Regions from separate parts of the Metabacillus sp. 22489 genome, predicted to be linked through region 1. Evidence: predicted binding sites of a transcription regulator. Region 1 holds the regulator's gene; each other region holds the start of a gene.
The links. The regulator Rex, encoded in region 1, represses fermentation and respiration genes when NADH is low (regulators of the CRP and FNR family bind a similar motif). The targets are predictions, from matches to a motif close to TTGTGAAATATTTCACAA.
Positions count from the first base shown of each region.

Region 2: a site for Rex is predicted at 5,435-5,452, ahead of ACTJJ9_RS03020 (AtpZ/AtpI family protein). Genes of this name have one in related genera too.
Region 3: a site for Rex is predicted at 3,529-3,546, ahead of ACTJJ9_RS01045 (cytochrome ubiquinol oxidase subunit I). Genes of this name have one in related genera too.

Region 1 is NZ_JBQENT010000067.1:507-11,467, forward strand. It holds tRNA gene ACTJJ9_RS24465 (tRNA-Met) at 5-81, shown strand; tRNA gene ACTJJ9_RS24470 (tRNA-Asp) at 99-175, shown strand; gene thiL (thiamine-phosphate kinase) at 416-1,399, shown strand; gene tsaE (tRNA (adenosine(37)-N6)-threonylcarbamoyltransferase complex ATPase subunit type 1 TsaE) at 1,414-1,887, shown strand; gene tsaB (tRNA (adenosine(37)-N6)-threonylcarbamoyltransferase complex dimerization subunit type 1 TsaB) at 1,868-2,557, shown strand; gene rimI (ribosomal protein S18-alanine N-acetyltransferase) at 2,571-3,023, shown strand; gene tsaD (tRNA (adenosine(37)-N6)-threonylcarbamoyltransferase complex transferase subunit TsaD) at 3,020-4,042, shown strand; gene ACTJJ9_RS24500 (ABC-F family ATP-binding cassette domain-containing protein) at 4,440-6,374, opposite strand; gene moaC (cyclic pyranopterin monophosphate synthase MoaC) at 6,611-7,096, shown strand; gene ACTJJ9_RS24510 (redox-sensing transcriptional repressor Rex) at 7,263-7,910, shown strand; gene ACTJJ9_RS24515 (twin-arginine translocase TatA/TatE family subunit) at 7,947-8,138, shown strand; gene tatC (twin-arginine translocase subunit TatC) at 8,157-8,906, shown strand; gene ACTJJ9_RS24525 (YdiK family protein) at 8,951-9,160, opposite strand; gene ACTJJ9_RS24530 (lysostaphin resistance A-like protein) at 9,157-9,891, opposite strand; gene groES (co-chaperone GroES) at 10,218-10,502, shown strand; gene groL (chaperonin GroEL) at 10,561-10,961, shown strand, end outside.
Region 2 is NZ_JBQENT010000003.1:135,118-146,078, forward strand. It holds gene ACTJJ9_RS02985 (F0F1 ATP synthase subunit gamma) at 1-685, opposite strand, end outside; gene atpA (F0F1 ATP synthase subunit alpha) at 823-2,334, opposite strand; gene ACTJJ9_RS02995 (F0F1 ATP synthase subunit delta) at 2,350-2,895, opposite strand; gene atpF (F0F1 ATP synthase subunit B) at 2,892-3,410, opposite strand; gene atpE (F0F1 ATP synthase subunit C) at 3,655-3,867, opposite strand; gene atpB (F0F1 ATP synthase subunit A) at 3,949-4,683, opposite strand; gene ACTJJ9_RS03015 (ATP synthase subunit I) at 4,705-5,073, opposite strand; gene ACTJJ9_RS03020 (AtpZ/AtpI family protein) at 5,081-5,302, opposite strand; gene ACTJJ9_RS03025 (S8 family serine peptidase) at 5,522-7,744, opposite strand; gene upp (uracil phosphoribosyltransferase) at 7,860-8,489, opposite strand; gene glyA (serine hydroxymethyltransferase) at 8,689-9,930, opposite strand; gene ACTJJ9_RS03040 (TIGR01440 family protein) at 10,368-10,940, opposite strand; gene rpiB (ribose 5-phosphate isomerase B) at 10,959-10,961, opposite strand, start outside.
Region 3 is NZ_JBQENT010000001.1:221,022-231,982, forward strand. It holds gene ACTJJ9_RS01030 (DUF3231 family protein) at 1-157, opposite strand, end outside; gene ltrA (group II intron reverse transcriptase/maturase) at 396-1,670, opposite strand; gene ACTJJ9_RS01040 (ribose-phosphate diphosphokinase) at 2,249-3,202, opposite strand; gene ACTJJ9_RS01045 (cytochrome ubiquinol oxidase subunit I) at 3,604-5,007, shown strand; gene cydB (cytochrome d ubiquinol oxidase subunit II) at 4,994-6,007, shown strand; gene cydD (thiol reductant ABC exporter subunit CydD) at 6,007-7,746, shown strand; gene cydC (thiol reductant ABC exporter subunit CydC) at 7,721-9,463, shown strand; gene ACTJJ9_RS01065 (YflJ family protein) at 9,520-9,672, opposite strand; gene ACTJJ9_RS01070 (DUF2935 domain-containing protein) at 9,826-10,251, shown strand; gene ACTJJ9_RS01075 (YqcI/YcgG family protein) at 10,423-10,961, shown strand, end outside.

The sequences.
Region 1 (10,961 bases):
TCGTCGCGGGGTGGAGCAGTCTGGTAGCTCGTCGGGCTCATAACCCGAAGGTCGCAGGTTCAAATCCTGTCCCCGCAACCAATTTAAGTTAATGAAATGGTCCGGTAGTTCAGTTGGTTAGAATGCCTGCCTGTCACGCAGGAGGTCGCGGGTTCGAGTCCCGTCCGGACCGCCATTATAGATGATTTACGAAACACATTATGTTTCGTTTTTTTTATGTCTATTTTTATACAGTGTTATCTTTCATAGATGCTGGATATAAACGATTGAATCTGAGGCGAACATGATTGAATGGATAAAACTTGGATAAACTTCTATTATGAGATAAACTAATAAGAGACAAAAGTAATCCTTAGGAGTAAATCCTAAGGTTTTTTCATACTTTAAGAAATCTTCTTGAACATGGGAGAATGAAATGGATGAATTTGATTTTATTAATAAAATAACACCAAAGAAAAGAAACCATCCTAATATTAAAATGGGCATTGGTGATGATGCTGCTATTTATAGACCTGATTCAGAAAAGGATCAAGTTGTCTGTGTAGATACAATGGTTGAAGGAGTTCATTTTTTAAAACATCTATCTACTCCGTATGAAATAGGGTACAAAGCGTTAGCCGTAAATATTAGTGACATAGCTGCAATGGGGGGTGTTCCCCTTTATTATTTAGTAGCAATTTCGATTCCAAATACTTGGAAGGAATCGGAATTAATCGATATCTTTCAAGGAATGAACAAAATTGCTTCACATTATAACATGAGTCTTATCGGTGGTGATACGGTATCAACCTCAAAAGATTTAGTTGTAACGGTAACAGTGATTGGAGAAGTGGAGCAGAATGTACGTACGTTAAGAAGTGAAGCTAAGGATGGGGATATTGTTTTTGTTACTGGAACAGTTGGTGATTCTTCAGCTGGCTTAGATATTTTATTGGGGAAATATGTGATAGATGATGCTTCAATAAAAGAATATCTCATCGAGCGGCATAAACGACCTACTCCACAAGTGAAAGCTGGTCGAATTATTTCTAGTATAAAAAGGGCCTCTTTAAATGATATAAGTGATGGATTAGCTAGTGAGCTTCATGAAATTGCTGAATCAAGTCAGGTAGGAATTATGATTAATGAGGAGGATTTACCAATTAGTCAGGAGCTAGCTCAAATAAAACAGACTTGTGATATAACGAAATGGATGTTTTATGGTGGAGAGGATTTTGAGTTAGTTGGGACAACATCACCTGAATCCTGGGAACAGTTAAAAAGACTTTGTAATGAGCAATCGATTAAGATAACTAAAATTGGCTATGTCAGCAAGAAATATACTGGAGTTTTTCTTAAGAAAAAAGATAAAGATGGAGAACCTCTTCATAAATCAGGTTTTAATCATTTTAAAAAATAAGTCAGGTGAGAAAATTGGAATCATACATATTTCGTACAAATAATGCTGAAGAGACAAGGAATTTAGCTAAAAGTATAGCTGAAAAGCTAACAAGTGGTTCGGTACTAACACTTGAGGGTGATTTAGGAGCGGGGAAAACAACATTTACAAAGGGATTAGCACTAGGTTTAGGGATCAAGCGAAATGTAAATAGTCCAACCTTTACGATTATTAAAGAGTATAAAGGTGGGAGATTACCTTTATATCATATGGATGTTTACCGTTTAGAAGATGAGGCAGAGGATTTAGGTTTTGACGAATATTTTCAAGGTGACGGTGTAACGGTTGTAGAATGGGCAAATTTGATCGAAAGCCAATTACCTTTAGAAAGAATCGATATTTCGATTAAATATATTGATGAAACAAATCGGGAGTTAATGATGACTCCGCATGGAAAGTTTTATGATGAGATATGTAAGGAGTTAAAAAATGAGAGCTTTAGCGATTGATACAACGAATAATGTGTTGGGAATAGCTATTTTAGAAGCAAATAAAGTCATAGGTGAATATATAACCAATTTAAAAAAGAATCATTCTGTTCGAGCAATGCCTGCGATTGAACAATTATTAAAGGAATGTGATCTCACTCCGAAGGATCTTGATAAAATCGTAGTTGCTACAGGACCTGGATCATACACCGGAGTCCGGATAGGCGTGTCGATTGCAAAGACGATGGCATGGTCACTAAACATTCCAATAGTAGGTGTATCTAGTTTAGAGGCCCTAGCAGCTAATGGGAAATTTTTTAACGGAGTCATTTCTCCTCTATTTGATGCGAGAAGAGGGCAGGTCTATACTGGATTATATCGTTATTCTGAAGATAACCTAGTAACAATAGAGGAAGATTGCAATCTATTATTAACAGAATGGCTAGAGAAGCTTAAAGAAACAGGTGAACAAGTACTTTTTTTAGGAAATGATGTCTCTATTCATAACGAGCTTATTAAAGAGATATTAGCAGAAAAAGCTGTGATAGGTTCAATGACGCTACATAATCCAAGACCTAGTGAATTAGGTATGATTGGTATGAAAAAAATAGCAACAGACGTTCATTCACTTGTTCCCAATTATATTCGATTAGCTGAAGCTGAAGCAAAATGGCTAGAACAACAAAAATAAGATGGTGAACAATTTGGATGAGAGATTTACGATTAGGGCGATGAAAAAGGAAGACATTGAGGAAGTTTATGAAATTGAAAAAATGTCTTTTACCGCACCTTGGTCAAAGGAATCATTATATTACGAACTTGAACAAAATCTTTTTGCAAAATATTTAGTTGTAGAGTACGAAGGAAGCGTCATTGGGTATTGTGGATTGTGGGTGATTATGGATGATGCACAGATTACAAATATTGCGGTACATCCTGATTTCAGAGGAAGGAAAATAGGAGAAGCACTATTACGTTTTTCTATGCAGCTATGCAAGGAAATGAGTGCGAAGCGACTTTCTCTAGAAGTAAGAGTCTCAAATCATATCGCACAATCACTATATAGAAAGCTTGGTTTTGAAACAGGTGGAATAAGAAAAAATTATTATACAGATAATTATGAAGATGCTAAAGTAATGTGGGTGAATTTAGGATGAGTCAAGCAGACCAATATATATTAGGAATTGAAACTAGCTGTGATGAAACGGCTGCAGCGATTATAAAAAATGGCCGTGAAATCGTATCTAATGTTGTAGCGTCGCAAATAGAAAGCCATAAAAGATTCGGCGGTGTTGTACCTGAAATTGCATCAAGACATCATGTTGAACAGCTAACGGTTGTTTTTGATGAGGCAATGAAACAGGCTAACTTAGATTTTAAAGATTTATCGGCGATTGCAGTGACAGAAGGACCTGGACTTGTTGGAGCATTATTAACGGGAATCAACGCAGCTAAAGCATTAGCCTTTTCACAAGGGCTGCCACTAATAGGTGTTCATCATATTGCAGGTCATATTTACGCAAATCGCCTCATAACTGAGATGCACTTTCCATTACTCGCGCTTGTTGTTTCGGGTGGACATACGGAATTAGTGTATATGAAGGAGCATGCAAGCTTTGAAGTTATTGGGGAAACATTAGATGATGCGGCTGGTGAGGCATATGATAAGGTAGCTAGAACATTAGGTCTTCCCTATCCAGGTGGTCCTCATATTGATCGTCTTGCACATGAAGGACAAGCATCTATAGATTTGCCAAGGGCGTGGCTTAGTGAAGGATCATTTGATTTTAGCTTTAGTGGCCTTAAATCTGCTGTTATCAATACTCTCCATAATGCAAAACAAAAGGGTATTGAATTAGAGGCGAAGGATATTGCTGCAAGCTTTCAAGCAAGTGTCATAGACGTTTTGGTCACAAAAACAGCTCAGGCTGTGGATAAGTATCAAGTTAAACAGCTGTTAGTAGCAGGTGGTGTTGCTGCGAATAAAGGATTACGAACAGCACTAGAAAATGAGTTTGGAAAAAGGGATGGTTTTGAATTAGTGATTCCTCCTTTATCTCTATGTACTGATAATGCAGCTATGATTGCAGCGGCGGGAAGTATCCTCTATGAAAAAGGTGTAAGAAGTAATTTAGCATTAAACGCAAATCCTGGTTTAGAGTTACTCCCATATTAACGAGCTTCCGATTTTCGGAGGCTTTTTTTATCTTTACATTTCCTTTTCAGCAGGATAAAAGTACTGAATGAAGCGAATAAGTGGCTTTAGATATAGAAAATACAAGTTATCCACAGGGTTATGCACGATTTTTGTAGAATTGTGTAAAGTCATTAAAAATCCTGTCAAATATGCATAAAATGCCTTGTGTATAACTTGGATAAAATCAACAAAAAATGTGGATAATGTGCATAAGTCTGTTGATATGTTGAAATTAAAGGGGAAATGATTGTGGATAAAGGAATAGTGATCTGATAAATATACTTGTAAAAATTTATAAATGCTGGAAATAAAAAAGGTTATCCCTAAGCGGGGACTGTCCCCACAGAGAGATAACCAAATTGATTCAATTTCGTTTTTAATGTAATTCTTCCCATTCATTCATGAGAGCTTCAAGCTTTGATTGTAATTGTTCATTTTCATTGTTTAATTTTTGAACTTCCTCATGGTTTTGATAGATTTCAGGATCACATAGAAGCTTCTCATTTTTTTCTATTTGGTCTTCTAACTGGCTGATTTGTTCTTCTATTTCTTCAATTCTTCTTTGTTTTTGTCTTTCAAGTTTTTTTAACTCTTTCTCCTGTTGATAGGAAAGCTTACCTGTTGATTGTGTTGCTTCAACATCCTTCTTCTCTGATTCCTTCTCTTGCTTATTTAATTGTTCAATTTCTAGCTGTTCCTCTTTTTTCATTAGGTAGTAATCATAATCACCTAAGTACTCGGTTACTTTGTCTCTAGATAGCTCAAATACTTTCGTCGCAATTCTATTTATAAAATAACGGTCATGTGAAACAAATAATATCGTACCTGGATAATCGATTAACGCATTTTCTAGAATTTCTTTACTATCTAAGTCCAAATGGTTCGTTGGTTCATCTAGGATGAGGAAATTTGCATTTTGCAGCATTAATTTTGATAAAGCAAGCCGAGCCTTTTCTCCGCCGCTTAAGGAGTGAACAGGTTTAAGTACATCGTCACCAGAGAATAAGAAATTACCAAGAACGGTTCGGATCTCTTTTTCTGTTTTCGTAGGATATTCATCCCATAGCTCGTCAAGAACTCGCTTATTTGAATTTAAATCTGCTTGTTGCTGATCATAGTAGCCTATTTGTACATGTGAGCCAAGTGCAAAGCTACCTGTAAATGAATCAAGCTTTTGGACGATCGATTTAAGCAGAGTAGATTTACCGATTCCATTTGGTCCTACTAAGGCAATGCTATCTCCACGAGAAATAGAGAAGGAAATATTTGATAAGATTGGATTGCCTGGGCTATATGCGACAGAAATGTCAGTAGCCTTCAGTACATCATTTCCACTTTGTCTTTCAATATCAAATTGAAAGTTGGCCGATTTTTCGTCACCGAGCGGCTTGTCCATTAAACTCATTTTATTCAATTTTTTCCTTCTACTTTGAGCAAGCTTAGTAGTTGATGCCCGGGCTAAATTCCGTTGAATAAAGTCCTGCAGCTTAGCAACTTCCTCTTGCTGTCTTTCATATGCCTTTAATTCTTTTTCATAATTCTCTTGCTTATATTTTAAATAGCTACTATAGTTTCCGAGATATTTTGTACTCGTATGGCGACTAATCTCATATACTTGTGTTACAATTTTATCTAAAAAATAACGGTCATGTGAGACAATTAAAATGGCACCAGAGTAGTTTTGTAAATAGTGTTCAAGCCATGTTAATGTTTCAATATCTAAATGGTTTGTTGGTTCATCCAAAATTAATAAGTCAGGATTCGTTAACAGCAGCTTACCTAAAGCTAGACGAGTCTTTTGTCCCCCACTTAATGAGGAAATTTTTGTAGCGGAATCAAAATGACTAAACCCTAAACCATGCAGGACGGAACGAATGTCTGCTTCATATTGATAGCCACCTTTATCTTTAAAGGTAATTTGAAGGCTATCATATTCTTTTAATAGTTGTTCAAATTCACGAGAATTGTTGCTAGGGTCGATAACCGACATTTTTTGTTCAAGCTGTCTCATCTCATGTTCCATTATTTGAAGCTCTTTATAGACTGTAAGCATCTCATCCCAAATAGATAATTGTGATTCAAGACCGGTATCTTGAGCTAAATAACCAATTGAAACACCCTTAGGTTTAATAATTTCTCCACTGTCATAGGACATACTGCCAGCGATAATTTTTAATAGCGTTGATTTTCCCGCACCATTACGGCCAACGATCGCTATTTTATCCTTAGTTTGTACTTCTAGCTTAATATTGGTTAAAATAGGGTCAGCACCAAAAGATTTACTAAGCTGATTTATTTGTAATAAAATCATAACATTCACCTCTACTAATAATTTAAGTGTAGCTTAAATCACATGTATTGGGCAACATTGAGACTAAAGGGGATTTTTCCCACCACTCTTTTAAATAAAAAAATTTACTATCATTAGAAATGAAATAGAAAGAAGAAGACTTGTACTTGAGTGATGATCTCAGTAAATTTTTCACAAATACTAAACAGACAGATGATAAAAAATAGTGTATAGTCTACGTATAAGGGGAAATAGATATGTCAGAATTTACGCATTTTAACCAACAAGGTAGAGCGAAAATGGTTGATATAACCGAAAAAAATGACACAGCAAGAACAGCGAAGGCGAAGACGAGCATTCAGGTTACAAAGGATGTTTATGACAAGATAAACAATTATGAAATGGGGAAAGGTGATGTACTTTCCGTTGCGCAAGTAGCTGGAATTATGGCAGCAAAGCAAACGTCACAGGTTATCCCGATGTGTCATCCCATTCCGATAAAAGGTGTAGATATTGAATTTCAGTGGGATATCAAGGATAATGAATATATCCTTCTTATTACAACAACTGTCAAAACAAAAGGGAGTACAGGGGTTGAAATGGAAGCGTTAACTGCTGCAAGCATAACAGCCTTAACCGTTTATGATATGTGTAAAGCTGTTGATAAAGGCATGATTATCGGACCAACTTTTTTAGTAGAAAAAACTGGTGGAAAAAGCGGGAACTTCTACAGAAACTTGTAGAAGAGAATCCAATCAATAGCAGCAAGTAAAGACTTCACGATTATTATTACATAAATGATAAAAGAAGAAATGAATAAACTCCTGCCCTCATTGGAGTTAGGATGAAGAAAAAAGATATGGGTAATAAAATCGAAGTCACGCTTTTGAATGAATGTGAGGGATAAGAGTGAATATAGAACAATCAAAAATACCACAAGCGACAGCGAAGCGGCTTCCTTTATATTATAGGTTTCTGAAAAATCTACACTCGTCTGGTAAACAGCGAGTATCATCAGCAGAATTAAGTGATGCAGTAAAGGTAGATTCTGCAACAATTCGTAGAGACTTTTCCTATTTCGGAGCACTAGGTAAAAAAGGCTATGGATACAATGTGAACTATTTGTTGTCATTCTTTCGAAAAACATTAGACCAGGATGAAACAACAAATGTTTGCTTAATTGGAGTTGGGAATTTAGGAACTGCGTTTTTGCATTATAATTTTACGAAAAATAATAATACGGTCATCTCTTTAGCATTTGATATTGATAAGGAGAAAATCGGGAAGGAGATAGGTGGAGTACCGGTATATAATTTAGACGATCTTGAAGAGATTTTACCTGATGATGTAACGGTCGCTATTTTAACTGTCCCAGCTCCAGCAGCACAGGCGATAACCGATCGTCTCATTGTAAAAGGGATTAAAGGAATACTTAATTTTACACCAGCAAGATTAAATGTTCCTGATCAAATACGAATTCACCATATCGATCTTGCCGTTGAGCTACAATCACTTGTTTACTTTTTAAAGCATTATCCGATTGATGAAAAATCTTAAAAAAAGCTTTCTATAAACATAAGGAGGTGTGGCATTATGCCAAACATAGGACCTGGGAGTCTAGTGTTAATTGTTATCGTCGCGTTATTAATTTTCGGACCGAAAAAATTACCAGAGCTAGGTAAAGCAGCGGGAAATACGTTAAGAGAATTTAAGAATGCAACAAAAGGGTTAGCAGATGATGACAATGAGGATCAAAAGGGAAAAAACAAGGAAGAAGTCAAGTAAGATAGGAATGAAACCGATATGAAACAAAATGAAATGTCGGTCTTTGAACATATTGCGGAGCTAAGAAAACGACTGATTATTGTTGTCGTTTTCTTTTTCATAGCGGTAATAGCTGGCTTTTTGCTTTCAAGACCGATTATTATCTATTTGCAGCATACTGATGAAGCAAGAAATTTAACATTAAACTCCTTTAATTTAACAGACCCGTTAATGGTCTATATGAAATTTGCGTTTATCATTGCTTTTGTTCTTACGTCACCGATCATACTATATCAATTATGGTCTTTTGTAAGTCCTGGTCTCTATGAAAAGGAGAGACGGGTCACCTTAAGCTATATTCCAATTTCAGTAGGGTTATTTTTATTAGGAGTGGCCTTTTCTTATTTTATTTTATTTCCGTTTGTCGTTGAATTTATGGAAAGAATCTCAAATGATTTAGGAATAAACCAAGTCATCGGGATTAATGAATACTTTACTTTCTTATTACAGCTAGTCATTCCATTTGGTGTACTATTCCAATTACCAGTTGTTGTCATGTTTCTTACAAGACTAGGAATTGTTACCCCTATGTTTCTATCAAAGATTAGAAGATACGCGTATTTTGTCTTACTAGTTATAGCGGCATTGATAACACCTCCAGAGCTGACCTCTCATTTAATGGTATCAATTCCTTTGTTTATTTTGTATGAAATAAGTATATGGGTTTCCCGAATTTCTTATCGAAAGGCACAAAAGGTAAAATTTGAAGAGGAAAATGCAAAAAAATGAGGATCATCCAAAGATTGGGGTCAGTCCCCAATCTTCGGATATCCTCATTTTTGCTTATTATTCTTTTTCACTTTTCTAGTGAAGAGAAATATTCTAATTGCTACACCGATGTCAAAGGTAGCCATAAGCATTAAAAGAATAGTAGGAAAGCTGAAAATTCCTTTGCTAGCATTTGCAGTTGAAATTGCTAAATAGATAAATAACAATCCCATTACTAAATAAAAGATTCCCATTGAGATAGGATTTGTTCTCACAATAAAAAGCCTCCAATAATCACTTGCATTTGTTCCATTTGTTCTAATGTTTTCTCGAGGTTTTCAATTTGATCGGCTAAGACAAATTGCATAATAATGACTAACGTATTCATGGCAACATGAGCAAAAATTGGCACAATGATTCTTTTTGTTTTGACATAAAGAAAGGCAAAGGTGAAGCCCATTGAAGCATAAATTAGAAAGTGTTCAGGTTCTCCGTGTAAGATGGAGAAGAGAAAAGAGCTAATTAATGCCGCAATCACGAAGTTAGAACGGTGATAAATAACACCGAAAATAATCTTCCTAAAAATAATTTCCTCTAGAATTGGCCCAATAACAGAGGTTACGATAATTAATAGTGATGATGCTTTGATTAACTTCACAATTGTTTGAGTATTTTCCGAGCCAGGTTCTACTCCAAAGAGATACATTTCTAGATTGGCAGCAATCATTTGGGCAAATAGTGCTATAAATACCCCACCAATAGCCCAACCAATTGAGCTCCCGACTGAAGCGGGTTCACCCCGAAGTAGTCTCGCATCCTCCCGATCGTTTCTTAATAAAAGGAGAGTAATAATTAAGGCTACTGTAAAGCTGAAAATGGTCCAATATGCCACCAACTCTGCGTTTGTGTTTCCAATATGTAATAAGGCAAACAATTTGATTCCTACAATTCCAGAGAATTGCATGACGATATATGTTAATATAATAAACCAATAATTTTTTTTCATAAAAGCCTCCTTTGATTTACTAACCCTCGGAAAAAAGAGCTCTTAATAGTAGCGATGTTCTTGCCTTAGTTATCCTTGCTTATTGTATCATACCTTACTTTAATCATATGTATGAGAACATTTGAAAAATAGACAAACAATGTTTAAATTTCCCTATAATAAGACATAATCTAGTAGAAAAGTTTCTCAAAATTTTTTTCACTTCAGACTTGAAATTAAAAGAAATCTTATATAATATATAAATTGTGTTAGCACTCACGAATGCTGAGTGCTAATAAAAAGGAAAAATTATCATAATTTCAAGAAATTTGAGGAGGTTGTTTCACTTGTTAAAGCCATTAGGTGATCGCGTTATTATCGAGTTAGTTGAATCAGAAGAAAAAACTGCTAGTGGTATCGTTCTTCCAGATAGTGCAAAAGAAAAGCCACAAGAAGGAAAAGTAGTTGCTGTTGGTACAGGCCGTGTGTTAGATAACGGAGAAAAAGTAGCTCTTGAAGTAGCGGAAGGCGATCGTATTATCTTCTCAAAATATGCTGGTACTGAAGTGAAATATGAAGGTACTGAATACTTAATTTTACGTGAAAGCGACATTTTAGCTGTTATCGGTTAAGAAAGCAGCAAACATATCATAGAATACATTTTAAAAAATTTGAGGAGGTCTAGTTAAAATGGCAAAAGATATTAAATTTAGCGAAGAAGCTCGTCGTTCGATGTTACGTGGGGTAGACGCGTTAGCAGATGCTGTAAAAGTAACATTAGGACCAAAAGGACGTAATGTTGTATTAGAAAAGAAATTCGGTTCTCCATTAATTACAAATGATGGTGTAACAATTGCAAAAGAAATCGAATTAGAAGATGCATTTGAAAACATGGGTGCTAAGCTAGTTGCTGAAGTAGCAAGCAAAACAAATGATGTTGCTGGTGACGGTACTACAACTGCAACAGTTTTAGCTCAAGCAATGATCCGTGAAGGATTAAAGAACGTAACTGCTGGTGCTAACCCAATGGTCGTTCGTAAAGGGATTGAAAAAGCAGTTGCTGTTGCAATCGAAGAGCTTAAAGCAATTTC
Region 2 (10,961 bases), on a different contig from region 1:
CTCCATAGATGAGACTTTCAGCATACTGCGGTAACAACACTTGAAGAATTTCTTCCTCGTTTGGCTCAAACTCATATGATGTTAGCTTTTGATCAGAAGAAGCGATATCAGATAATGGAAGAAGCTTTTTCTCCGTTACATCTTGTTGTATCGCACTTACAAAGTGGTTGTAATACATATATAGCTCATCAAATGTTTCGTCAGCGTACATATTAACTGCACCGCTAGCAATATCCTTAATCTGTGAAAAGTTCGTTTCATCGCCAACACCGATGATTTCAGAAATGACGTTCATTCCACGCTTTTTAAAGAAATCACGACCCATTCGTCCAATTGCAATGACAACAAACTCGTCATTTGAATTATGTCGTTTTTGGATAGCTTGATAGGCAGCACGGATAACACTACTGTTAAAGGCACCTGCAAGTCCACGGTCAGACGTAATGACTAAATATCCAGTACGCTTAACCGGTCTGCTCTCCAACATCGGATGGCTTACATCAGAACTACCGTTTGCGATGCTCGCAACAACCTCTTGTATCTTTTCCATGTAAGGTACAAATGCTTTTGCATTGTTTTCTGCACGATTTAATTTCGCAGCAGAAACCATTTCCATCGCTTTCGTAATCTGACTTGTTTTTTTCGTTGAATTAATTCTTGATTTTATATCGCGTAATGATGCCAAAGGTTCTCACCACCTTTTTAAAAAAATCATCTAACAAGGGTCAGACCCCACTTAAATAAATAGATAAGCAAATTAATGAAATCCGCTAACTATGACAATTGTGGGTGGAATCAGACCCTATCATATCAATCAGAAAATTATTGTTCAGAAGGAGCAAAAGTCTTTTTGAAGCCTTCAATAGCCGCTGCCATATCTTCATCTTTCGGAAGTTTACCCGTTGTACGGATTTCTTCAAGAAGAGCTGCATGGTTTTGTTCTAAATATGCATAGAATTCTTCTTCAAAACGAGTAATATCCGCAACCGGAATATCATCTAAGAATCCTTTTGTTAATGCATAAAGAATCGCAACTTGTTTTTCTACTTTTAATGGCTTATTAAGACCTTGTTTTAATACTTCAACAGTACGAGCACCACGAGCTAATTTTGCTTGTGTTGCTTTATCAAGATCTGAACCGAATTGAGCGAATGATTCGAGCTCACGGAATGACGCTAAGTCTAAGCGCAATGTACCAGCTACACTCTTCATCGCTTTGATTTGTGCTGAACCACCGACACGAGATACAGATAAACCTGCGTTAATCGCTGGACGAACACCTGAGAAGAATAGATCAGACTGAAGGAAGATTTGTCCATCAGTGATCGAGATAACGTTTGTTGGAATATAAGCAGAAACGTCACCTGCTTGTGTTTCAATAAATGGTAATGCAGTTAGTGAACCGCCACCTTTTGCATCACTTAATTTTGCTGCACGCTCGAGCAAGCGAGAATGTAAATAGAAAACGTCACCAGGGTATGCTTCACGACCTGGAGGACGACGAAGTAATAATGAAAGCTCACGGTATGCCGCAGCTTGTTTAGAAAGGTCATCATAAACAACAAGCACGTGCTTGCCATTGTACATGAATTCCTCACCCATTGTTACACCAGCATAAGGAGCTAAGTATAATAATGGAGCTGGTTGTGATGCAGAAGCAGTTACAACGATCGTGTAATCTAATGCACCATGTTTACGTAATGTTTCAACAACACCACGAACCGTTGATTCCTTTTGACCAATTGCAACATATATACAAACCATATCTTGATCCTTTTGGTTCAAGATCGTATCGATTGCTACAGATGTTTTACCAGTTTGACGGTCACCGATAATTAACTCACGTTGTCCGCGTCCGATTGGTACAAGCGCATCGATCGCTTTAATACCAGTTTGAAGTGGTTCATGAACTGATTTACGATCCATTACACCTGGTGCTGGACTTTCAATTGGTCTAGTTTTTGTCGTTTCAATTGGACCAAGGCCATCTACCGGTTGTCCTAATGAGTTAACAACACGTCCGATTAACGCTTCACCTACAGGAACCTCCATGATGCGTCCTGTACGACGAACTTCGTCACCTTCACGAATATCTGTGAATGGTCCTAAAATGATAATACCAACGTTATTTTCCTCTAGGTTCTGAGCCATACCCATAACGCCGTTTGAGAATTCTAAAAGCTCTCCAGCCATGACATTGTCGAGGCCATGAGCACGAGCGATACCGTCCCCAACTTGAATGACTGTACCTACATCGCTAACTTTTATTTCTGACTGATAGTTTTCAATTTGCTTCTTTATAAGCGCACTAATCTCTTCAGCTTTGATGCTCATGAGTTTCACCCCTATCTACAATCTATTTGCGACAATTTGTCGCTCTATACGTTCAAGCTTTCCGCTTATACTTCCATCATATATACGATTACCGATACGTAGCTTTACGCCACCGATTAGGTTTTTGTCGACTATATTTTGCAAGCGCAATGATACCTTACCGATTTTCTTGGCAAATGAAGATGAGATTGATGATAATTCAACATCTGTAAGTGGACGAACAGAGTATACAATCGCATCCTCTGTACCACGCGCTTCGTTTGCACTTTGAACGAAAGCATCTACTACCTCTGTAACGAGGTTTGTACGATGACGGTCAACTAGTATTAATAAAGTATTTACAACATGCTGTGACAGCGATTGAAATGCTTCAGTTACAATTGACTTTTTCGCCTCTTTAGAAAATTTCGGATGGTTTAGTACATTTAAAAGCTCCTTATTCGAAGAAAATACTTCTTTAACAACGAGTAATTCACTTTCAGTTTTTTCAATCGTGTTTTGTTCTTTTGCAAGTTGAAAAAGAGCTAATGCATAACGGTTCGCAACGATTTCTTTGCTCATCGACCTTCGCCTACCTCATTGATGTAGTCGTTAATCAATTTTTCTTGCTCTCTTTCATCCAACTCTTTTTCGATTACTTTCGATGCAATTAAGACAGATAGAGAAGCAACCTGCTCACGTAACGCTGCAACAGCTTGTTCTTTTTCACGTTCGATTTCTTTCAATGCTGATTCTTTTAAACGGCCAGCTTCAGCACGAGCAGCTTGGATAATATCTTCCTTTTGTTGCTCACCAAGCTTTTTCGCATTTTCTACTAATGTTTGAGCTTCAACACGTGCTTGCTTTAACATTTCACGTTGCTCTTCTACTAGTTTTTGTGCTTCTTTATTTCTTTCTTCAGAACTATTAATTTCATTGGCAATATGCTCTTCACGCTGCTTCATAATGTTCATTACAGGTCCAAATGCAAACTTTCCTAGTAATGCAAGAAGGATTAAGAACATTAAGAGCTGGAATACGATATCACCTGTGTTTAGGCCAGTTGATGCACCTAATACTAGATCAAAAGTTAACATAGCTCGGTTTCACTCCCTTCAAGAGTTCCATGATGGGTTATGATAATGACAGTAAACTGTTTTTTTCTAAGTTAAGCTCAACCTCTTTTTCATTTGAGGTTGATAGACTACCGACAAGTAAGGGCAGTTCATCTACTAGTACGAAAGCACAAGTAGAAACTTACTGCCCCTTATGTTTGTAATAAAGGAATGGCGAAGGTTCGGTTCGAATGATCTTCGCCATATAGAATATTTTATCTTTTTATTATTGACCCATAACGATAAACGCGATAACAACGGCGATAATAGGAATCGCCTCAACTAATGCAACCCCGATGAACATAACTGTTTGTAGAGCTCCACGAGCTTCAGGTTGACGTGCAATCCCCTCTACTGTACGAGATACGATAAGACCGTTACCAATACCAGCACCTAGTGCCGCTAAACCAATTGCAATTGCAGCTGCTAATAAACCCATTGTTAAATTTCCTCCTTTAAATGTATGAAAAATAGTATTTCATTTCTTAATAAGTGTTCAAATGTTTTGAACATATATTGATTAATGGTCATGACTCACTTTATGTGCCATATAAACCATCGTTAACATAGTAAAAATAAACGCTTGGATAGCACCAACAAAGATACTAAAACCTTGCCATGCTAACATCGGTATTGCAGCTACTAGCGAGCCGAGAATACCATTTCCTAAACTTTCAGCATAACCACTTGTACCTAGACCTACAAGTAAGCCTAATAAAATCTCACCTGCATAAATATTCCCGTAAAGACGAAGACCTAATGTTAATGTGTTTGCGAATTCTTCAATAATCTTAAGTGGGAACATAAAAGGCATTGGTCTGATAAAATCCTTACCATACTCAGAAACACCTTTCATCTTAATGCCATAGTAGTGTGTTAATGCTACTACTAAAATTGCTAGAGTTAAAGTGATGGCTGGATCTGCAGTTGGTGACTTCCACCATAGATCATGTCCAACTACAATTGCAAATGGTAGACCTAACATATTTGCTACGAATACATACATTAATAATGTCATGCCTAACGTTAAAAAACGCCCACCTGTTTGCCAATCCATTGTACTGCCGATAATATTCTTAACAAAATCGACAACCCATTCAATAAAATTCTGCATTCCCGTTGGTTTCATCGCTAATTTACGCGTAGCAAAAAAAGCGATTAAGAAAACGATTAAACTAGCAATCGTAATCATCAGTACATTTGATAAATTAAAAGTAAGACCTAAAAACTTTACCACAGGAGCTCCGTGATCCAATAGATTCACCTCTCTTCCCAGCTAAGCGCGTGAATGTTGAATAACATAATCTATCATAATAACGACATACATCGTCATTAATCCAATGATAACACTGTACAAATTAAAATAGTCAGGAAACTTAATAGCAAAAAAGACTGCAACACCTGCTGCGGCCATTCGTGACGTTGTTCCTAACGACCCCGCTTTTCTTCCTTCTTTTATGGCAAGGTCAAATTGACGATGCTTTCTTACCATAATCCACAAATTATACAGAGTAATGCTTGTTCCTAGAATGAGCCCTAGAAAGACAGACTGATATTCCGTAAAACCCCATCCTAATACATAGATGGCGAGTAGATAAAATATGTATTTACGATATCTGCGAAACATCAGATGCATATCAAACATGAAATGTTTATTCTCCTGAGAAATAGTGGTGGACTAATTTATACATGGCATAAATACCAGTAGCTAGTCCAAGCAGAAGGCCTACGACTAAAAACAATGGTTCCGTTTTAAAATGATGATCGAGCCATTTTCCGCCAAAAATCCCAATTAAAGTTGATCCAACCAACTGAGATAAGATAGCTGACATCAGCCCCATTGCATGCAAGGGGTGTCGTGGTTTTTGTCGCATATATATAAATCCTCGTTACTTGATTTATAAATGGTATAAGGGGTTAAAAAGGGTTTTGAAAAGGTTTTGTAAACCTTATCATTACACCCTCGTTTAGCATACAATAGCATAAAGGTCATGTCAATCCGTTTAAAGTTAAAATATTCACAATCTTACCGAACCATCACAAATTGTTCACATTTTTGCTAAAAAACCCCTTGACTTATTCAATCTCATTAATCATTCACTAAGTAAAATATTTGTTTCAATTACATCTTCCTTTCCATCCTTTTTCGCAAAAACTACAGCCTTATAGCTTTCTCGTTTTAACGATAGCTTTTCCTTCGTCACAACTTTTTCTACAATGCCTCGAGACACATTTTTTTGCCAGTCCAAAAATCCTATAAACGCTAATGTGTCCGGATCATAAAGAGCAATTCCCATCTCATCTGCCCCACCAGGTAAATACGTTTGGTACTTATATTCATGGGGACTGTCCCCATGTGTAAATTCAAAGCCCATTAAGCGCGGGTAGTTAGGTTCATCCACAACATAAATATACGGAAGACTTATTCTTTCTTTACCTGCATCAAGCTCGAGCCAATCTTCATGTATTCCTGCTTTTAAGCGGGTTGGCGTGATATCAAGGCTTATTTCTACTTGTTTTTTCTCACCTGGCTTTAGCTGGGTTGGCGTGGGCAGCTTCCATTGGATACCCATTTTCGCTTTTGGCATTTCGAATGATATCGTTTTCTTTTGTGTGGATTGATTATCTAATGTTAGTTTTACCGTTTTTTTCGTGCGCAAATCCTTCTTATTGTATTGCCCAAAAGTGAGTGAGCCAGGGTAGACTAGCACTTCTGCCTTAATAGCTTCTTTTATAGTTATCCGCCCACTGCCTTGCTCAGTTGGCTTCAGTCTATTCTTTTCCTTATTCATTAATCGTTTTGCTGTATTCATTAAAGAGGCTTTAATCTGTTCAGGGCTCCAGTCAGGATGGGCTTGTTTAATAAGAGCACATGCCCCTGCTACATGTGGCGCCGCCATGCTTGTACCATGAAGGGCTAAATATCCATGTGGAACCGTACTTGTAATGGCTACACCCGGTGCAACGACATCTGGCTTTATTGCCCATGTATTTGTCACAGGTCCTCTTGAGCTGAAGTTGGCTAGCTTGTCTTCTTCCTTTATATAGATCGTTTGTGCACGATCATGTTCCTTTAGCTCTCGCTTTATTCTGTCTCCTGCCTCTTTAGAAATAGAAACAACGGGAATGTCTAGTTCCATTTCTAATGCTCCTGCAAACGGCCCTTTTACATTATTCGCAATAATAACCGCCTTTGCACCAGCCTTTTTGGCTTTGATCGCCTTTTCGGTAAAGGTCATTTTTCCTCTATCAACAAGGACAACCTGTTTATGGACTGATTCCTTAAAGTCCTTCTCTTCTCCAAATCCTTTATAGACGATCGTTTCAGACCCTTTCAAATCCCAAGCATTGGCACCTTGCATCTCATTCATTCTAATTAAGTGCCTTGTACCATGTAGTTTTAGATAAGGCATTTGCAAAGGTGGGGATGATGCCCCTACTGAGATTGCCTTCTCAGACGTACCAGGTGAACCAACCGTCCAAACCTTCGGGCCAGAATTACCACTCGACGTAACCGCAACAATCCCTGACTCAACCGCCTTATTAAGAGCTAAGCTAGTAGGCCAATCAGGTCCATTAATCGTATTTCCTAGGGAAAGATTAATAATATCGACCTTTGCTTCAATCGCCTTTTCTATCGCTGCTATTACTTGCTCAGATGTTCCCATACCAGTCGGCCCCAACGCTCGATACGCAATAATTTCCGCCTCAGGAGCAACACCCTTTAGCTTTCCATTAGCCGCAATGACACCTGCTACATGTGTTCCATGCAACGTTTCACTACCTCTTATATCGCTTGCCTCCATCGGATCATCATCATTATCCACAAAATCGTATCCTCCACGGTAATTCCGTGATAGATCAGGATGATGATAATCAATCCCTGTATCGATGACAGCAATTTTCACACCTTTCCCTGTTAATCGATGATTCACCTGATCAAATAACCCTCTAACATCTTTACCACCAATAAACGGGACGCTTTCATCAATTTGAGCTTGAAAAGGAACGACAGGACTAGCGTGTACAACGGCATTTTCTTTTTTTAATTGTGTTAAAAGATTAGGAGGACCTTCTAAAGAAAATCCAGTGAAAACATGATTAAACGTTTGGCGGATTTTGATGCTTGGAAATGATTTTACTTTACGCTTAAAGGAAGTGACATTTTCTTTATCGACGACGAATAGCATTTGCTCTATTTTCGAATGCTCTTCAGTCGGGAGTGGCGGGCGTCCAGGATATGTAATCGCATGGACGTTGCTTGTAAAAAGCATGATTAGGAGAAAAAGGATTGAAGCTCTTGTTGTTAAGTTCATTCGTTCCACCTCACTCTTAGTTTGCTCCATTATGAAAAAATCATGTAGAGAGTGTAGTGTTACGTCTACTTTGCTCTATGAAAAAAGAGAACCTACAAATAGGTTCTCTTCAAAATTATTTCGTTCCAAATAATCGGTCACCAGCGTCTCCTAACCCAGGGACAATATAACCATGATCATTTAGCTTTTCATCTAAAGCTGCAATATAAATATCAACGTCAGGATGTGCTTCCTTCACAACCTCAACGCCTTCTGGCGCGGCGATTAAACACATAAATTTAATGTTTTTTCCACCGCGTTTTTTAAGACTATCAATCGCTTCTACTGCAGAGCCGCCAGTTGCTAGCATTGGATCAACGACAATTAATTCACGTTCTGCGATATCTGATGGAAGCTTTACATAGTATTCTACTGGTTGAAGTGTTTCAGGGTCACGATATAAACCGACATGTCCAACTTTTGCAGCAGGGATAAGCTTTAAAATACCGTCCACCATCCCAAGACCTGCACGTAAAATTGGAATAATTCCTAACTTTTTCCCAGAAAGAACTTTTGATTTTGCTGTTGTAACAGGTGTTTCTACATCAACCTCATCAAGAGGCAAATCTCTTGTAATTTCAAAGGCCATCAAGCTTGCTACTTCATCAACTAGCTCACGAAATTCTTTAGTTCCTGTATTCTTATCACGAATATATGTAAGTTTATGTTGAATTAATGGATGATCAAAAACGTATACCTTCCCCACCAAATCATCTCCTTTTCTTAAACACTTCAATAAATTTTACAGAAAATCGATAATAGTTTCAAGTTATATCAATGGATTTATACATTATTTTCAGGACTTAAACACTAGTGAGGGGATTTTTAGTTCCATTGCTCGCTTTATTATTTTGTTTATCAATGCAAAAAGGACGACAATTCACTTGTCGTCCTGTTATCTTTTCTTATAGATTACGATATAAAGGGAATTTGCTTGTTAAAGCTTCTACACGTTGCTTAGCTTCTGCTAATTTTGCTGCATCTTCATTGTTTTTAAGAGCAAACGCGATAATGCTACCGATTTCGTCCATTTCCTCTAAACCGAAGCCACGGCTTGTTACAGCTGCAGTACCAATACGAATTCCGCTTGTTACGAATGGGCTTTCTGTTTCAAAAGGAATTGTATTTTTGTTTACAGTGATTCCAATTTCATCAAGCACATGTTCAGCAACCTTACCAGTTAATTGAAGTGAACGAACATCTACTAATAATAAATGGTTATCAGTACCACCCGAAACAAGTGTTAAGCCTTCTGATTGTAATTTTTCTGCTAAACGCTTTGCATTATCAATGATGTTTTGAGCATACGTTTTGAAGCTATCTTGAAGTGCTTCACCGAATGAAACTGCCTTCGCAGCAATTACGTGCATTAGCGGGCCACCTTGAATACCAGGGAAGATCGATTTATCGATTTTCTTACCGAATTCTTCTTTACATAAAATCATACCGCCACGTGGTCCACGAAGTGTTTTATGTGTTGTAGTTGTAACAAAGTCTGCATATGGCACTGGATTTTCATGTAAGCCAGCAGCAACAAGTCCTGCAATGTGTGCCATATCGACCATGAAATACGCTCCTACTTCATCAGCAATTTCACGGAATCTCTTAAAGTCAATTGCTCTAGGATATGCACTAGCACCAGCAACGATTAATTTTGGTTTGTGTGTTCTTGCTTTTTCTAACACATCATCATAATTAATGCGATGTGTTACTTCGTCAACACCGTATTCAACAAAGTTGTATTGAACACCACTAAAGTTAACTGGGCTACCGTGAGTTAAGTGACCGCCGTGAGATAAGTTCATCCCTAAAACAGTATCACCATGCTCTAAAATCGTGAAATACACGCCCATGTTTGCTTGTGCTCCAGAGTGTGGCTGTACGTTAACATATTCTGCTCCAAAAATTTGCTTTGCACGTTCTCTTGCAATATCTTCGACAACATCAACATGCTCACAACCACCATAATAACGACGGCCAGGATATCCTTCTGCATATTTATTTGTAAGGACTGAACCTTGAGCTTCCATTACTGCTTCACTAACAAAGTTTTCTGATGCAATTAATTCAATTTTCGACTCTTGACGCTTACGCTCTAACTGAATCGCTTCAAAAATTTTCGCATCTTGTTCTGGTAAATGTTTCATTCTGAATCGTATCTCCCTTCATTTCAAACCTATAAGATAAATTACAACGTCTAATTCCATCTATATTGTACACGGTAATTAGCAAGAATGTAATAGATTTTCTAAAATATTTTCGTAAATCTTACTATTTTTCAAAAAACCGAACCTTAAAAACGAATATTATTCGCAAATAATGTTTTAATTATTCGTTTTATTACGATTTGAGTTCATCTTTGTTCAAAAGATTAATACACCTATTTTCGTTACTTTTTCTGACAATGTCAACTATAATGTTTGAAAATTCCGCAACTATTTTATTTAAATGCGAAATTGGAGTAAAGGTTGATTTCTTATTAATATATCCGTTTTTAGAAAAGAGCCTAGTATTTTTAACAAACGTTTAAAGAAGAACGAAAGCTACAAAAAAATGACCTCGGTTCAATTCCGAGGTCATTTGGTTAGCGGCACGTCTGATTATCAATGTCTAATTCATAAACCGCTCTAGAACCACCTATTAACTTTGGACGGGTTTTCGCCATTGTAACGTGGGCAGAACCAATTTGTTTGATTTTGCTTCGAAGTGGCACTGCGACATGCTTTAGATGCATGCCGATAAAAGTATCACCGATATCAATACCCGCATCTGCTTTTATAAACTCTACAACAGCTGGATGTTCCATGTGCTGATATGCATAGGTCGCCATTGAACCTCCTGCCTTTTTGACAGGAATGACCGTCACCTCGTCAAAGCCTTTTTCCTTTGCAACGGCTTTTTCAACTACTAACGCTCTGTTAAGATGTTCACAGCATTGAAAGGCAAGGTGCACACCTGTGCTTTGCTGAAACTGAGAAAGCAAGTGAAAAATCATTTTGGCTACGTCCTCAGAGCCTGCTGTACCTATCTTTTCTCCAATTACTTCACTCGTACTGCACCCAATGACAAGCAAATCGCCAGCCTCCAATTGGGCCTGGGCATGAAAATCCTCTAACAGCACCGATAAATTACGCTGCCAACCTTCGAGATTTGCCATTTGTTTTCCGCTTCCTTCTTA
Region 3 (10,961 bases), on a different contig from region 1:
CATCCTTGAATATTTCCTTAATATCATCACTTTCTGCTTCAAGATTATTATACATATATGTATTAACACGAAGATTTAAAGAATCTGATTGATATTGTGTCCACAAGCCTGTGATTTCAGGACCAGTTAATTTTGTGTTATGAGAAGTATCCATCATTTATTCCCTCCTTATATGTTCATCAAAAGAAATTAAACTGGTGATTGTAAATTCGATTTTGTTTTAATTTGTCCAAATTCGTTATACCCTATCCATTTTTTTACTTTGCATCATACTACGAAGCTTACATAGATATTTTCAGTAAGTCTTATAAAGAATCGAGTAGAGGGAAAATAAGTTAATTATTTTCGCCCCTCTCACACCACCGTACGTACGGTTCCGTATACGGCGGTTCAATTTATATTACAGTGTGTACTTTTAGATAATGTTCTAAAGCAGAGGGGAGTCCCCTCTGCTTTAGTCTTTTGTTCGATATTGCTCTCTGAACGACTTTCGATAATCCAATGTACCGGTAACCTCTTCGACAGAAAGTTAGACCTTTTGCCTCTTCCTCAGGAATCCCTAATTTAACTAGCGATTTTATTTGTTTCTTCGATACCTTCCATTGCTTCCAGATGATAACTCTAATTCTGGAGCGAAGCTTCTTATCTATCTCATTCATCGCACTTTTCATATTTGAGATTCTAAAGTAATTTACCCACCCGAGTATGACTTGTTTTAGTTTTAAAATCCTGAAGTCTAGTGGTACACTCCAATTTCGCTTTGTTAATTTTCGAAGTTTCCTTCGAAACTTTTGTAAGGATGTGGCATGAGGTTTTACTTGATATTTCTCATTTTTTGGATCGTAGTAGTATCCAACCCCCAAGAATTTCAAGTCTTTTGGCCGAGAGATTTTACTCTTTTCTACATTGGCTATTAATCCTAATTTATCTTCTATAAATTTCACGATTGATTCCATCACTCTGTTTGCTGCTTTTTCACTCTTTACAAAGATGAGAGCGTCATCTGCGTATCTCACGAACCGTAGTCCTCTTTTCTGTAGATTCTTATCGAGTTCATTTAACATTATATTGCTCAATAATGGGCTAAGGTTTCCTCCTTGCGGAGTCCCGACAGGGGTTTCTTCATATTTCCCTTTCACCATGACTCCACTGACTAGGTATTTTCTGATTAGTGAGATGACATCCCCATCATCTATCGTGTTGGATATAATTCGCATGAGTTTATCGTGATGAACTGTATCGAAGAACCTTTCAAGGTCAATGTCTACTACCCAATCATGTCCATCATTCAGAAATTCTAAGCTTTTAATAATAGCCATCTCACAGCTTCTTTTTGGTCTAAAGCCGTAACTGTATTCACTGAATTGCCTTTCAAATATTGGACTGAGAACTTGATGAATGGCTTGTTGAACTACTCTATCCACTACTGTTGGTATTCCCAATTTGCGCATCTTGCCATTTTCTTTTGGGATTTCCACTCTTAAGGCAGCTTGTGGTTGATATTTTCTTGTTCTGATGCGCTTTCGTAGCTCATCCTTGTTTTCTCTCAGATATTGTTTTAATTCTTCAATTGTTACTCCATCGACCCCACTCGCACCTTTATTTTTATAGACACGCAGATAGGCTTCGTTCATATTTCGATTACTTAGAATCTGTTCTAAAAGTTCCACACTCGTTTCTCCTTCCCTCTCACGTAGTAAGTGATAGCTCCTTTTTGGTTAGCCTTTGAGATACGCTCATACTTTCACCATTAATACATTCGGAGTAAGTCACTTACGCATTCGCGGTGTTGAAACATTATAAATTGTTCAGCCCTTCATGAATTAATTTCATTACTATGGCTTCTGCTGACTTCTGGCGGCAAACCTTTTTCGACTATACCTATGTACATCCGCAAGACCTCCCAGGGTAAGACAACAATCTTTCCTCTTTTACTCGCCTAATCTACCCTACAAAGTTACGCACACCTTTTGGACTTTGACTTGTTTGGGAGTCTTATCCCTTTGTAGAGCCTTAGTATCAGGTTTCTGTTCGTCGAGCCAAGATTTTATTCCACGCTTCCTCCAGCCCTTACCTCACAGTAAGTACCTTGCGCTTCCTTAGTGGTTGGTTGATGTGTACCCCCACAGTGGACTTTCACCACCTAGATAGTTGCCATGCCTGGCACACCAAAAAAAGACGCAAACAATTCTCGCGTCTTTCTTCATTTCAATAAATTTAATTAATTCAGTGCCGAAAATTTATTCTTTTATTGAACAAGCTCATCCACTGATAAATTTTCTTGAATGCGCTTTATAGCTTCACTAATTAACGGAGCTACGGACAGCTCAACAATTTTATCTATACGTTTTTCCTCTGGAAGTAAAATAGAGTCTGTCACAACCAACTCTTTAATTTGTGAATTTTGGATACGTTCAATTGCTGGTCCAGAAAGAACTGGGTGTGTACAGCAAGCATATACTTCTTTTGCACCGTTCTCGACAAGTGCGTTTGCAGCTAAAGTAATCGTTCCTGCAGTATCAATGATGTCATCAATTAAAATTGCCGTTTTTCCTTCGATATTTCCTACGATATTCATCACTTCTACGACATTTGGTCTTGGGCGTCTTTTATCAATGATCGCAATTGGTGCCTTTAAACGATCCGCTAATTTTCGGGCGCGTGTTACACCACCGTGGTCTGGAGAAACGATAACAATATCATCAAACTTTTTATTTAAGAAATATTCTCCTAATATAGGTACACCTAACAAATGGTCAATTGGAATGTTAAAGAATCCTTGAATTTGTTGTGCATGAAGATCTAGAGCAATTACACGATTAGCACCAGCTTTTTCAAGAAGGTTCGCTACTAGCTTTGCAGTAATCGGTTCACGGGCTCTTGCTTTTCGGTCTTGTCTTGCATAGCCATAGTAAGGAATAACCAAATTGATTGTATTAGCTGAAGCACGTTTTAAAGCATCAATCATAATTAATAGCTCCATTAAATGCTCATTAACAGGGTTGCTAATCGATTGAATAATAAAGACATCGCTACCACGAATACTTTCTTCTATGTTAATTTGAATTTCCCCATCACTGAAGCGTGTAACAGAGCTTTTTCCTAATTCAATCCCAAGAATTTCACTAATTTTTTTTGCTAATGCTTGGTTCGAGTTTAATGTAAATATTTTTAAATTTGAATCTTGAAAGTGACTAGACATTATTAAGTGAAAACCTCCATAAGGAATTATTAAATTAAATTCGACATAATTCTAGTTTACACTATAAACACTACATACAATAGTCATTATATAAAAAATAACGTGAAAAAATTAAATTTTATTGATCGACAGATTATCCCTGTACATCTAGCATTGTTTAGCTTAAAAACAATGCTAGTTTAGAAAAGAGCTCTCTAAATGAACGAGTAATGCTCCCCCTTACCAAACACCCCCAAACAATCATTACAATTTATCTATATTAAATAGTTCATTTTTCCTTATTCTCGAAAAGTCTTGACAAATTATTGTAACAATAGCTTCAAAGTATGTTCACAATTTCACAATCTCCTTTAGTAGTTTTGGTGCTATATTTTAAGTGAAAATACATAGGAGGGATTCAAATGACTGAGATTATGCTGGCAAGACTACAATTTGCATCAACGACAATCTTCCATTTTTTCTTTGTCCCATTGTCAATCGGTCTTGCCTTTTTAACTGCACTCATGCAAACAATGTATTATGTTACGAAAAAAGAAAAGTATTTAAAAATGACCGATTTCTGGGGAAAGTTTTTCTTAATTAACTTCGCTGTCGGTGTCGTGACTGGGCTTATCCAGGAATTTCAATTTGGAATGAACTGGTCAGAGTACTCTCGATTTATGGGAGATATTTTTGGTGTACCACTAGCTATTGAAGCATTGCTTGCATTCTTTATCGAATCAACATTTATTGGGATTTGGGTATTTGGTAAAAATCGAATCCCAAAAGGATTACATTTAGCGAGTATTTGGCTAGTTTCATTTGGAACAATCATTTCAGCATTTTGGATTTTAACTGCGAATTCTTTCATGCAAAATCCAGTTGGCTACGAGCTTGAAAATGGTCGAGCACTTATGAATGATTTAGTTGCTGTGCTTACAAATCCAAAGGTACTTGTTGCCTTTCCACATACTATTTTCGCAGCACTTGCAACAGGTTCGTTCTTTATCATTGGTGTTAGCGCTTGGAAATTATTAAAGAAGCAGGATCTTTCTTTTTTCAAATCTTCCATGACAATCGCCTTAATTGTCGGCAGTATTTCCTCTTTAGGGATCGCCTTTTCAGGTCACTCTCAAGCAGGCTATCTCGTTGAAGCACAGCCGATGAAAATGGCTGCTGCCGAAGGAATATACGAGGATACAACTGATCCAGCACCATGGACGGTCATTGCAAATATCGATACCGAAAATAAAGAAACAACGATGAGCTTAAAAATCCCCTATTTGCTTAGCTATTTATCATACGGTGAATTCAAAGGTGAAGTACAAGGGATGAATACAATCCAAGCTCAATACGAAGAAAAATTTGGTGATGGTAATTATATTCCTCCGGTCAAAACAACATTTTGGAGCTTCCGAATTATGGTTGGTTTCGGCTGTGCAATGATATTGCTAACGTTCCTAGGATTAATTTATCGTAAATGGGGAAAACCAGAAAACCACCCATTTTATTTAAGAATTATGGTGTTCATGATTGCTGCTCCATTTATCGCAAATACATCTGGTTGGATTATGTCTGAAATTGGACGGCAGCCATGGATTGTAAATGGTTTATTTCAAACATCACAAGCGATAAGTCCAAATGTTTCTTCAGGACAAATTCTATTTTCGCTAATTGCCTTTTTAATCGTTTTTACATTGTTATTTGCAGCAACGGTCTATCTTTTTGTAAAAGTTATTAAACAAGGACCATATGTAAAAAAAGAAGAAGATGTTTCTGCTTCAGACCCTTTTAGCACAGGAGGCTTGGACCATGCAGTTAAGTGAGATTTGGTTTTTATTAATTGGTCTGTTATTTGTCGGATTTATTTTTCTTGAAGGCTTTGATTTTGGTGTTGGAATGAGTACTAAATTCCTCGCCCGCAATGAAATGGAAAAACGAGTACTCATCAATACGATCGGCCCTTTTTGGGATGCGAATGAAGTATGGTTAATTACAGCGGGTGGTGCAATGTTTGCAGCATTTCCTCATTGGTATGCAACGTTATTTAGCGGGTATTACATTCCATTTGTCGTTCTACTTCTCGCCCTAATTGCTCGAGGAGTTTCTTTTGAATTTAGAGGGAAAGCGCATATGAACAAATGGAAACAAACATGGGACTGGTCAATATTTTTTGGAAGCATACTCCCACCGTTTCTAGTTGGCGTATTATTTTCAAGTTTAATTAAAGGCTTACCTATTGATGATGAGATGAATATGTACGCAGGCTTCACTGATATTGTAAACCTTTATACAGTTGTTGGTGGGATCGCTTTTGTCCTTTTATCCTATTTACACGGATTAATGTTCATATCGTTAAAAACAACTGATTCATTAAGAGAGCGTGCTCGTGAGCAAGCAAAAAAAATCTATTATGCATGTGGCGCCATTATCGTTCTATTTGTTGGTCTAACGGCTTTATATACACCTGCATTTTCTGAAAAGGGCTTATATATTATTCCAATCTTCGGTGCCGTTATATTGCTCTACCTTCTCCTCTTGCCATTACTAAAACAAAAACGAGAACGGCTAAGCTTTACGATGACTGGCTTAATTATGATTCTAGTAACAGCGTCATTTTTCGTTACTTTGTTCCCGAATGTGTTAATAAGCTCGCTTGATTCGGCAAACAACATAACGATTTATGCTGCCGCATCTGGTGACTATTCGTTAAAAATTATGACAGTTGTTGCACTGACGATGGTACCTATCGTTTTAGCGTATACGATTTGGAGCTACTATGTATTCCGAAAACGAGTGACAGATAAGGAGCATTTAGAATACTAATGGATAAACAATTATTCACCTATAATGGTATGAAAAAACTATTTAGCATCATTAGTGTACTTACGATTGTTCAATGCTTCACAATCATTTTGCAAGCAATTTACTTATCAAAAATTATTACGAGTATGTTTCAAGGGACAGTTTGGACAGCTGTCCTTCCCTATTTCTTTATGTTTATATGTTTCTTTGCTTCTCGGCATTTATTGCAATGGCTTAAAGAAAGACTAAGCTATCACTTTGCCGAAAAAACAGCATTTGCTCTACAAAAGCAGCTGATAACAAAGCTATTTGAAATAGGCCCTAATAAAATATCAAAGAATGGAACAGGAAATATGATCACTTTAGCTCTTGAAGGTATTCCAAATTTCCGAAAATATCTTGAGCTATTTATTCCTCGTTTCATTTCAATGCTTTTCAGTCCAGCAATTATCTTAATATACGTTTTCTTATCAGATACCCTCTCAGGCATTGTCCTTACAATTACAATGCCTGTCATGATTGTGTTTTTAGCTTTACTAGGCATAGCAGCCAAAAAAAAGGTTGATGACCAAATGGAAACATACCGTTTACTTTCCCGACATTTTGTTGATTCGTTACGGGGGATTGTCACACTAACTTATTTAGGAAGGAGCAAATCACATACGAAAGCAATTGCTACAGTAAGTAATAAATATCGAATTGCAACAAATCGGACTTTACGAGTAGCATTTCTTTCAACATTTTCACTTACCTTTTTCTCAAGTTTGTCCGTTGCAGTCCTTGCAGTTGAATTAGGTGTTCGGCTCATTAATGGGACAACAGGGCTAGAAACTGCCCTCGCGATGCTTATTTTAGCACCAGAATATTTTGCACCTGTAAGAGAATTTGGCAATGACTTTCATGCAACAATGGATGGAAAAGAAGCAGGAAAACAAATCAATGAATTGCTTAATGAGGATAGTCTACCTGAGGGCAATGAAACGGTAGCCATTCCAAAATGGAATAAAGAATCTACATTAACAGTCAACCAATTAACTAAAAGATCAAACGATGAAAATCGCAATCTCCTTGAAAATATTCGGTTTGAAGTAAGTGGGTTTAAGAAAATCGGGATTATTGGGGCATCTGGTGCAGGAAAATCGACATTCATTGATCTAATTTCAGGCTTTACGATTCCTAACGAGAGTGACATTAAAATAAATGGAATCACACTCCCCCATTTTTCTGTTACAGAATGGCAAAGACAGCTTTCTTATATTCCACAGCACCCGTATATTTTCTCTGGGTCGATTGCTGAAAATATTTGCTGGAACAAACCTAAGGCAACAATCGAGGAAATAAAAAATGTCGTAAATATAACCGGCTTAAACGAGCTCATCAATCGCCTTCCAAACGGCCTCGAAGAAAAAATCGGTCAAGGAGGACGGAGCTTAAGCGGTGGTGAAGAACAAAGAATCTCATTGGCTCGAGCTTTATTAACGGATCTGCCAATCCTCATACTAGATGAGCCAACTGCCCATTTAGATATTGAAACAGAGCATGAAATCAAACAAATGATTCTTCCATTAATGGAAAACAAGCTCGTCTTTTTTGCTACCCATCGTCTCCATTGGATAAAAAACATGGATATTATTTTTGTTATCAACGATGGTAAGTTTGTCGAAATCGGAACACACGAAGAGTTATTTGAGAAAAAAGGGCATTACTTCCATTTCATTGGAGGGAAGATACAAAATGAAGCTATATCAGAAGTTTATTAATCCTTATATGAAACAATATTTAAAGTCGGTTATGATCGCCATCTTCTTTGCAGTACTTACAATGCTGACAAGTGCACTGCTCACCTTTACATCAGGATATTTGATTTCAAAGGCATCACTAAAACCTGAAACGATTTTACTTTTATATGTACCTATTGTAGGTGTTCGTACTTTCGGGATATCACGAGCAGTTTTCCAATATATTGAACGATTAACAAGTCATAATGCTGTTTTAAAGATTCTTAGTACAATGCGTGTTCAACTATATGAAATGATTGAGCCACAGGCATTGTTCATTCATAATCGTTTTAAAACAGGTGATTTATTAGGTACTCTTGCTGATGACATTGAACATCTACAGGATGTTTATATCCGAACAGTCTTTCCAACAATTAGCGCAATCGTTGTTTTCTTTATAACAAATGTAACACTCGCCTTTTTTGATTGGAAATTTGCGATATTTATCGCATTATGCCTTGGAATCATTGTTTTCGTATATCCTCTTCTATCTTTATACATGCTTAAAACAAGGCAAACAGAACAAAAATCATGGCATGTTAAGCTTTATGAGTCGTTAACAGATACGCTTTTCGGCATAAAGGACTGGATGATAAGTGGAAAAAAGGAGCAATTTATTCAACAATTTTTAAACGCTCAATCTGCAAAAAATCAAATTGATCGCTCGATAGCGTTTTGGAATCAAACAAGAACATTACATCTACAGTTATTATCAGGGATCATTATGATTTCTATGGCGATTTGGGCAAGCATTATGGTTCAATCAGGTGAATTTGCACCAAGCTATATAGCTGCTTTTACGCTTGTAACATTGCCGATAGCTGAGGGATTACTTCCTGTTTCCCATGCAGTTGAAAGAATTCCTTCTTATAAGGAAGCATTAATAAGGCTAGAGCGAATTGAACGTTTTTCAAGTAACGGACAGAAACGTTCAGACATTTCAAGCAAAATTCCATTGAAAAATGTAACGATAGAACTGAATCAGCTTACCTACCGTTATCAAAATCAGCAGGAAAATGCTGTAAATAACATCTCACTTAGAATTCAACAAGGGCAAAGGTTAGCGATACTTGGAAAAAGTGGTGCGGGAAAGTCTACACTTATTCAATTATTACAAGGCTCCCTCCTTCCTACATCTGGAACAGTTTCAATTGCTGGTTTCGCACCAGAACATTTTGGAGATAGCATTTATGACATCATTAGTGTATTAAATCAGAAGCCATATCTTTTTGCAACAACTGTTGAAAATAATATTCGCTTAGGAAATGAGCATGCATCCCGTGAAAAAATTGAGGAGATTGTCAAACAAGTAGGATTAGTTCATTATATTCAATCACTTCCGAACGGTCTTGATACACAAATGGAGGAAACCGGACAACGCTTTTCTGGTGGGGAAAGACAAAGAATTGCTCTTGCAAGAATTTTATTAAAAAATACACCGATTGTTGTTCTTGATGAGCCAACAATTGGACTAGATCCTTTAACAGAATCCAAGCTAATGGACACGATCTTTGATGTTCTTAAAGATAAAACCATTATTTGGATTACACATCATTTGATCAAAATTGAAAAAATGGATCATATAATCTTCCTAGATCATGGTGAATTGACAATGCAAGGCACTCATGACGAGCTTATGAGAACAAACAAACGCTATCAACAATTGTTTCAGTTGGATCGCGGTAAAGCACATGTTTGAAATAAATACTTACTTAAAAGAAGGGCAATTGATATAATCACTGCCCTTCCCTCTCCTTACTTCGTTCTTTTCACTATAAAATCATAATACAATCCTCGTAAAACTGATGTTTTATATAATTCTATTTTTCTTCTATCAATTGGGTGCCGATTAATCCCCTTTGACTTTAACTGCTGAACAAACCAACCCTTCGATCCTGGATATGCCATATTTTTCACCTCTTTATCTATGCTTGTCCTAAATGTATGTAGTACTTAAGAAAACTATGAATAGGATTTTTTTCTTAATTTGGTGCTTTTTTTAAACTAGTTGAATAAAACTTAAATAGAGAAATGGATATTCCAATTAATAGGAGGATATTTATGCAATTTTATTATGGAACTCAAATGCCATTACGTGTATTAGATGAAGCTGAATTTTGGAAGCATCAGGAAGAAGAGCACACAGTTGTCATTCGCGAGCTAGTTAAAAATCTTGAGCAACAATATGTGGAGGATTTACAAAAATGGGAGGACGAATTTGCTAAAGCACACCACAGGGTAATTCGATACATTGAAACTGTGAATCGTTCAAATGGACAAGTTTCTCCTGCACTCTATCAGGACGTGCTTCAGCTTGTCACGTTCTGCTTAAAACAAAGCGAGGAATTTACAAATTTTTGCCGGATGCTGATGAATGAAAGTGAACCTATTAAACGAAATCAAACGGCAAAAGTAGTTTTAAATCATATAATTGTAGAATCGGAGTATTTTATTGGTGTTGCCCAAACCATTTTATATAAAGGATAAAATGAGATTTTCAATACTATCACAGCACCCCAATTTTTTTGGGTGCTTTTTTAATTAATATGCTTATTAGATCTATGTTAACAATCCCCATCTACAAAAGTTGAAATGCTGGACATTCACCTCGTAAAGTGCTCTGCCGTATACTGTATGAGCCTTGAGGAGGTGATTCAATTGAATCGTTTATACACATCTGATTCGTTGGACGGTTTAGGCAATTGGGAAAAATCTGTTTTAAGTAAATTCACTTTGAAAATGATGAATAAACAAGAGCTGTTTCCATGTATCCCAGCTACACAAGGACACAGATTGAACCATTTTCGTTACGGATTTTTAGGTGATCCAAGAAGCGAATCTTCAGTTGAGGAGCTTGCAGCGTTACTAACTGAATACACGAGGACATCAAAGGAATTTGGGGAATTTACATCATTGATTGTATTTTTTCAAACACCGAAAGAAATAAAAGAAATGTACTCAGTCGAGCAATATGAGCAATTATTTTGGAATCACCTAAATGGTTTAACGAAGCTAGACAAGAAAACCTGGCCTACGCATATTCCTGTTACCCCTCATGAACCACTATGGGAGTTTTGTTTTCATGGTGAGCAATATTTTATATACTGCGCAACACCAGCACATTACCGTAGAAAAAGCAGGCAGTTTGATGACTATATGTTAGCTATTACTCCTAGATGGGTGCTTACAACATTTGA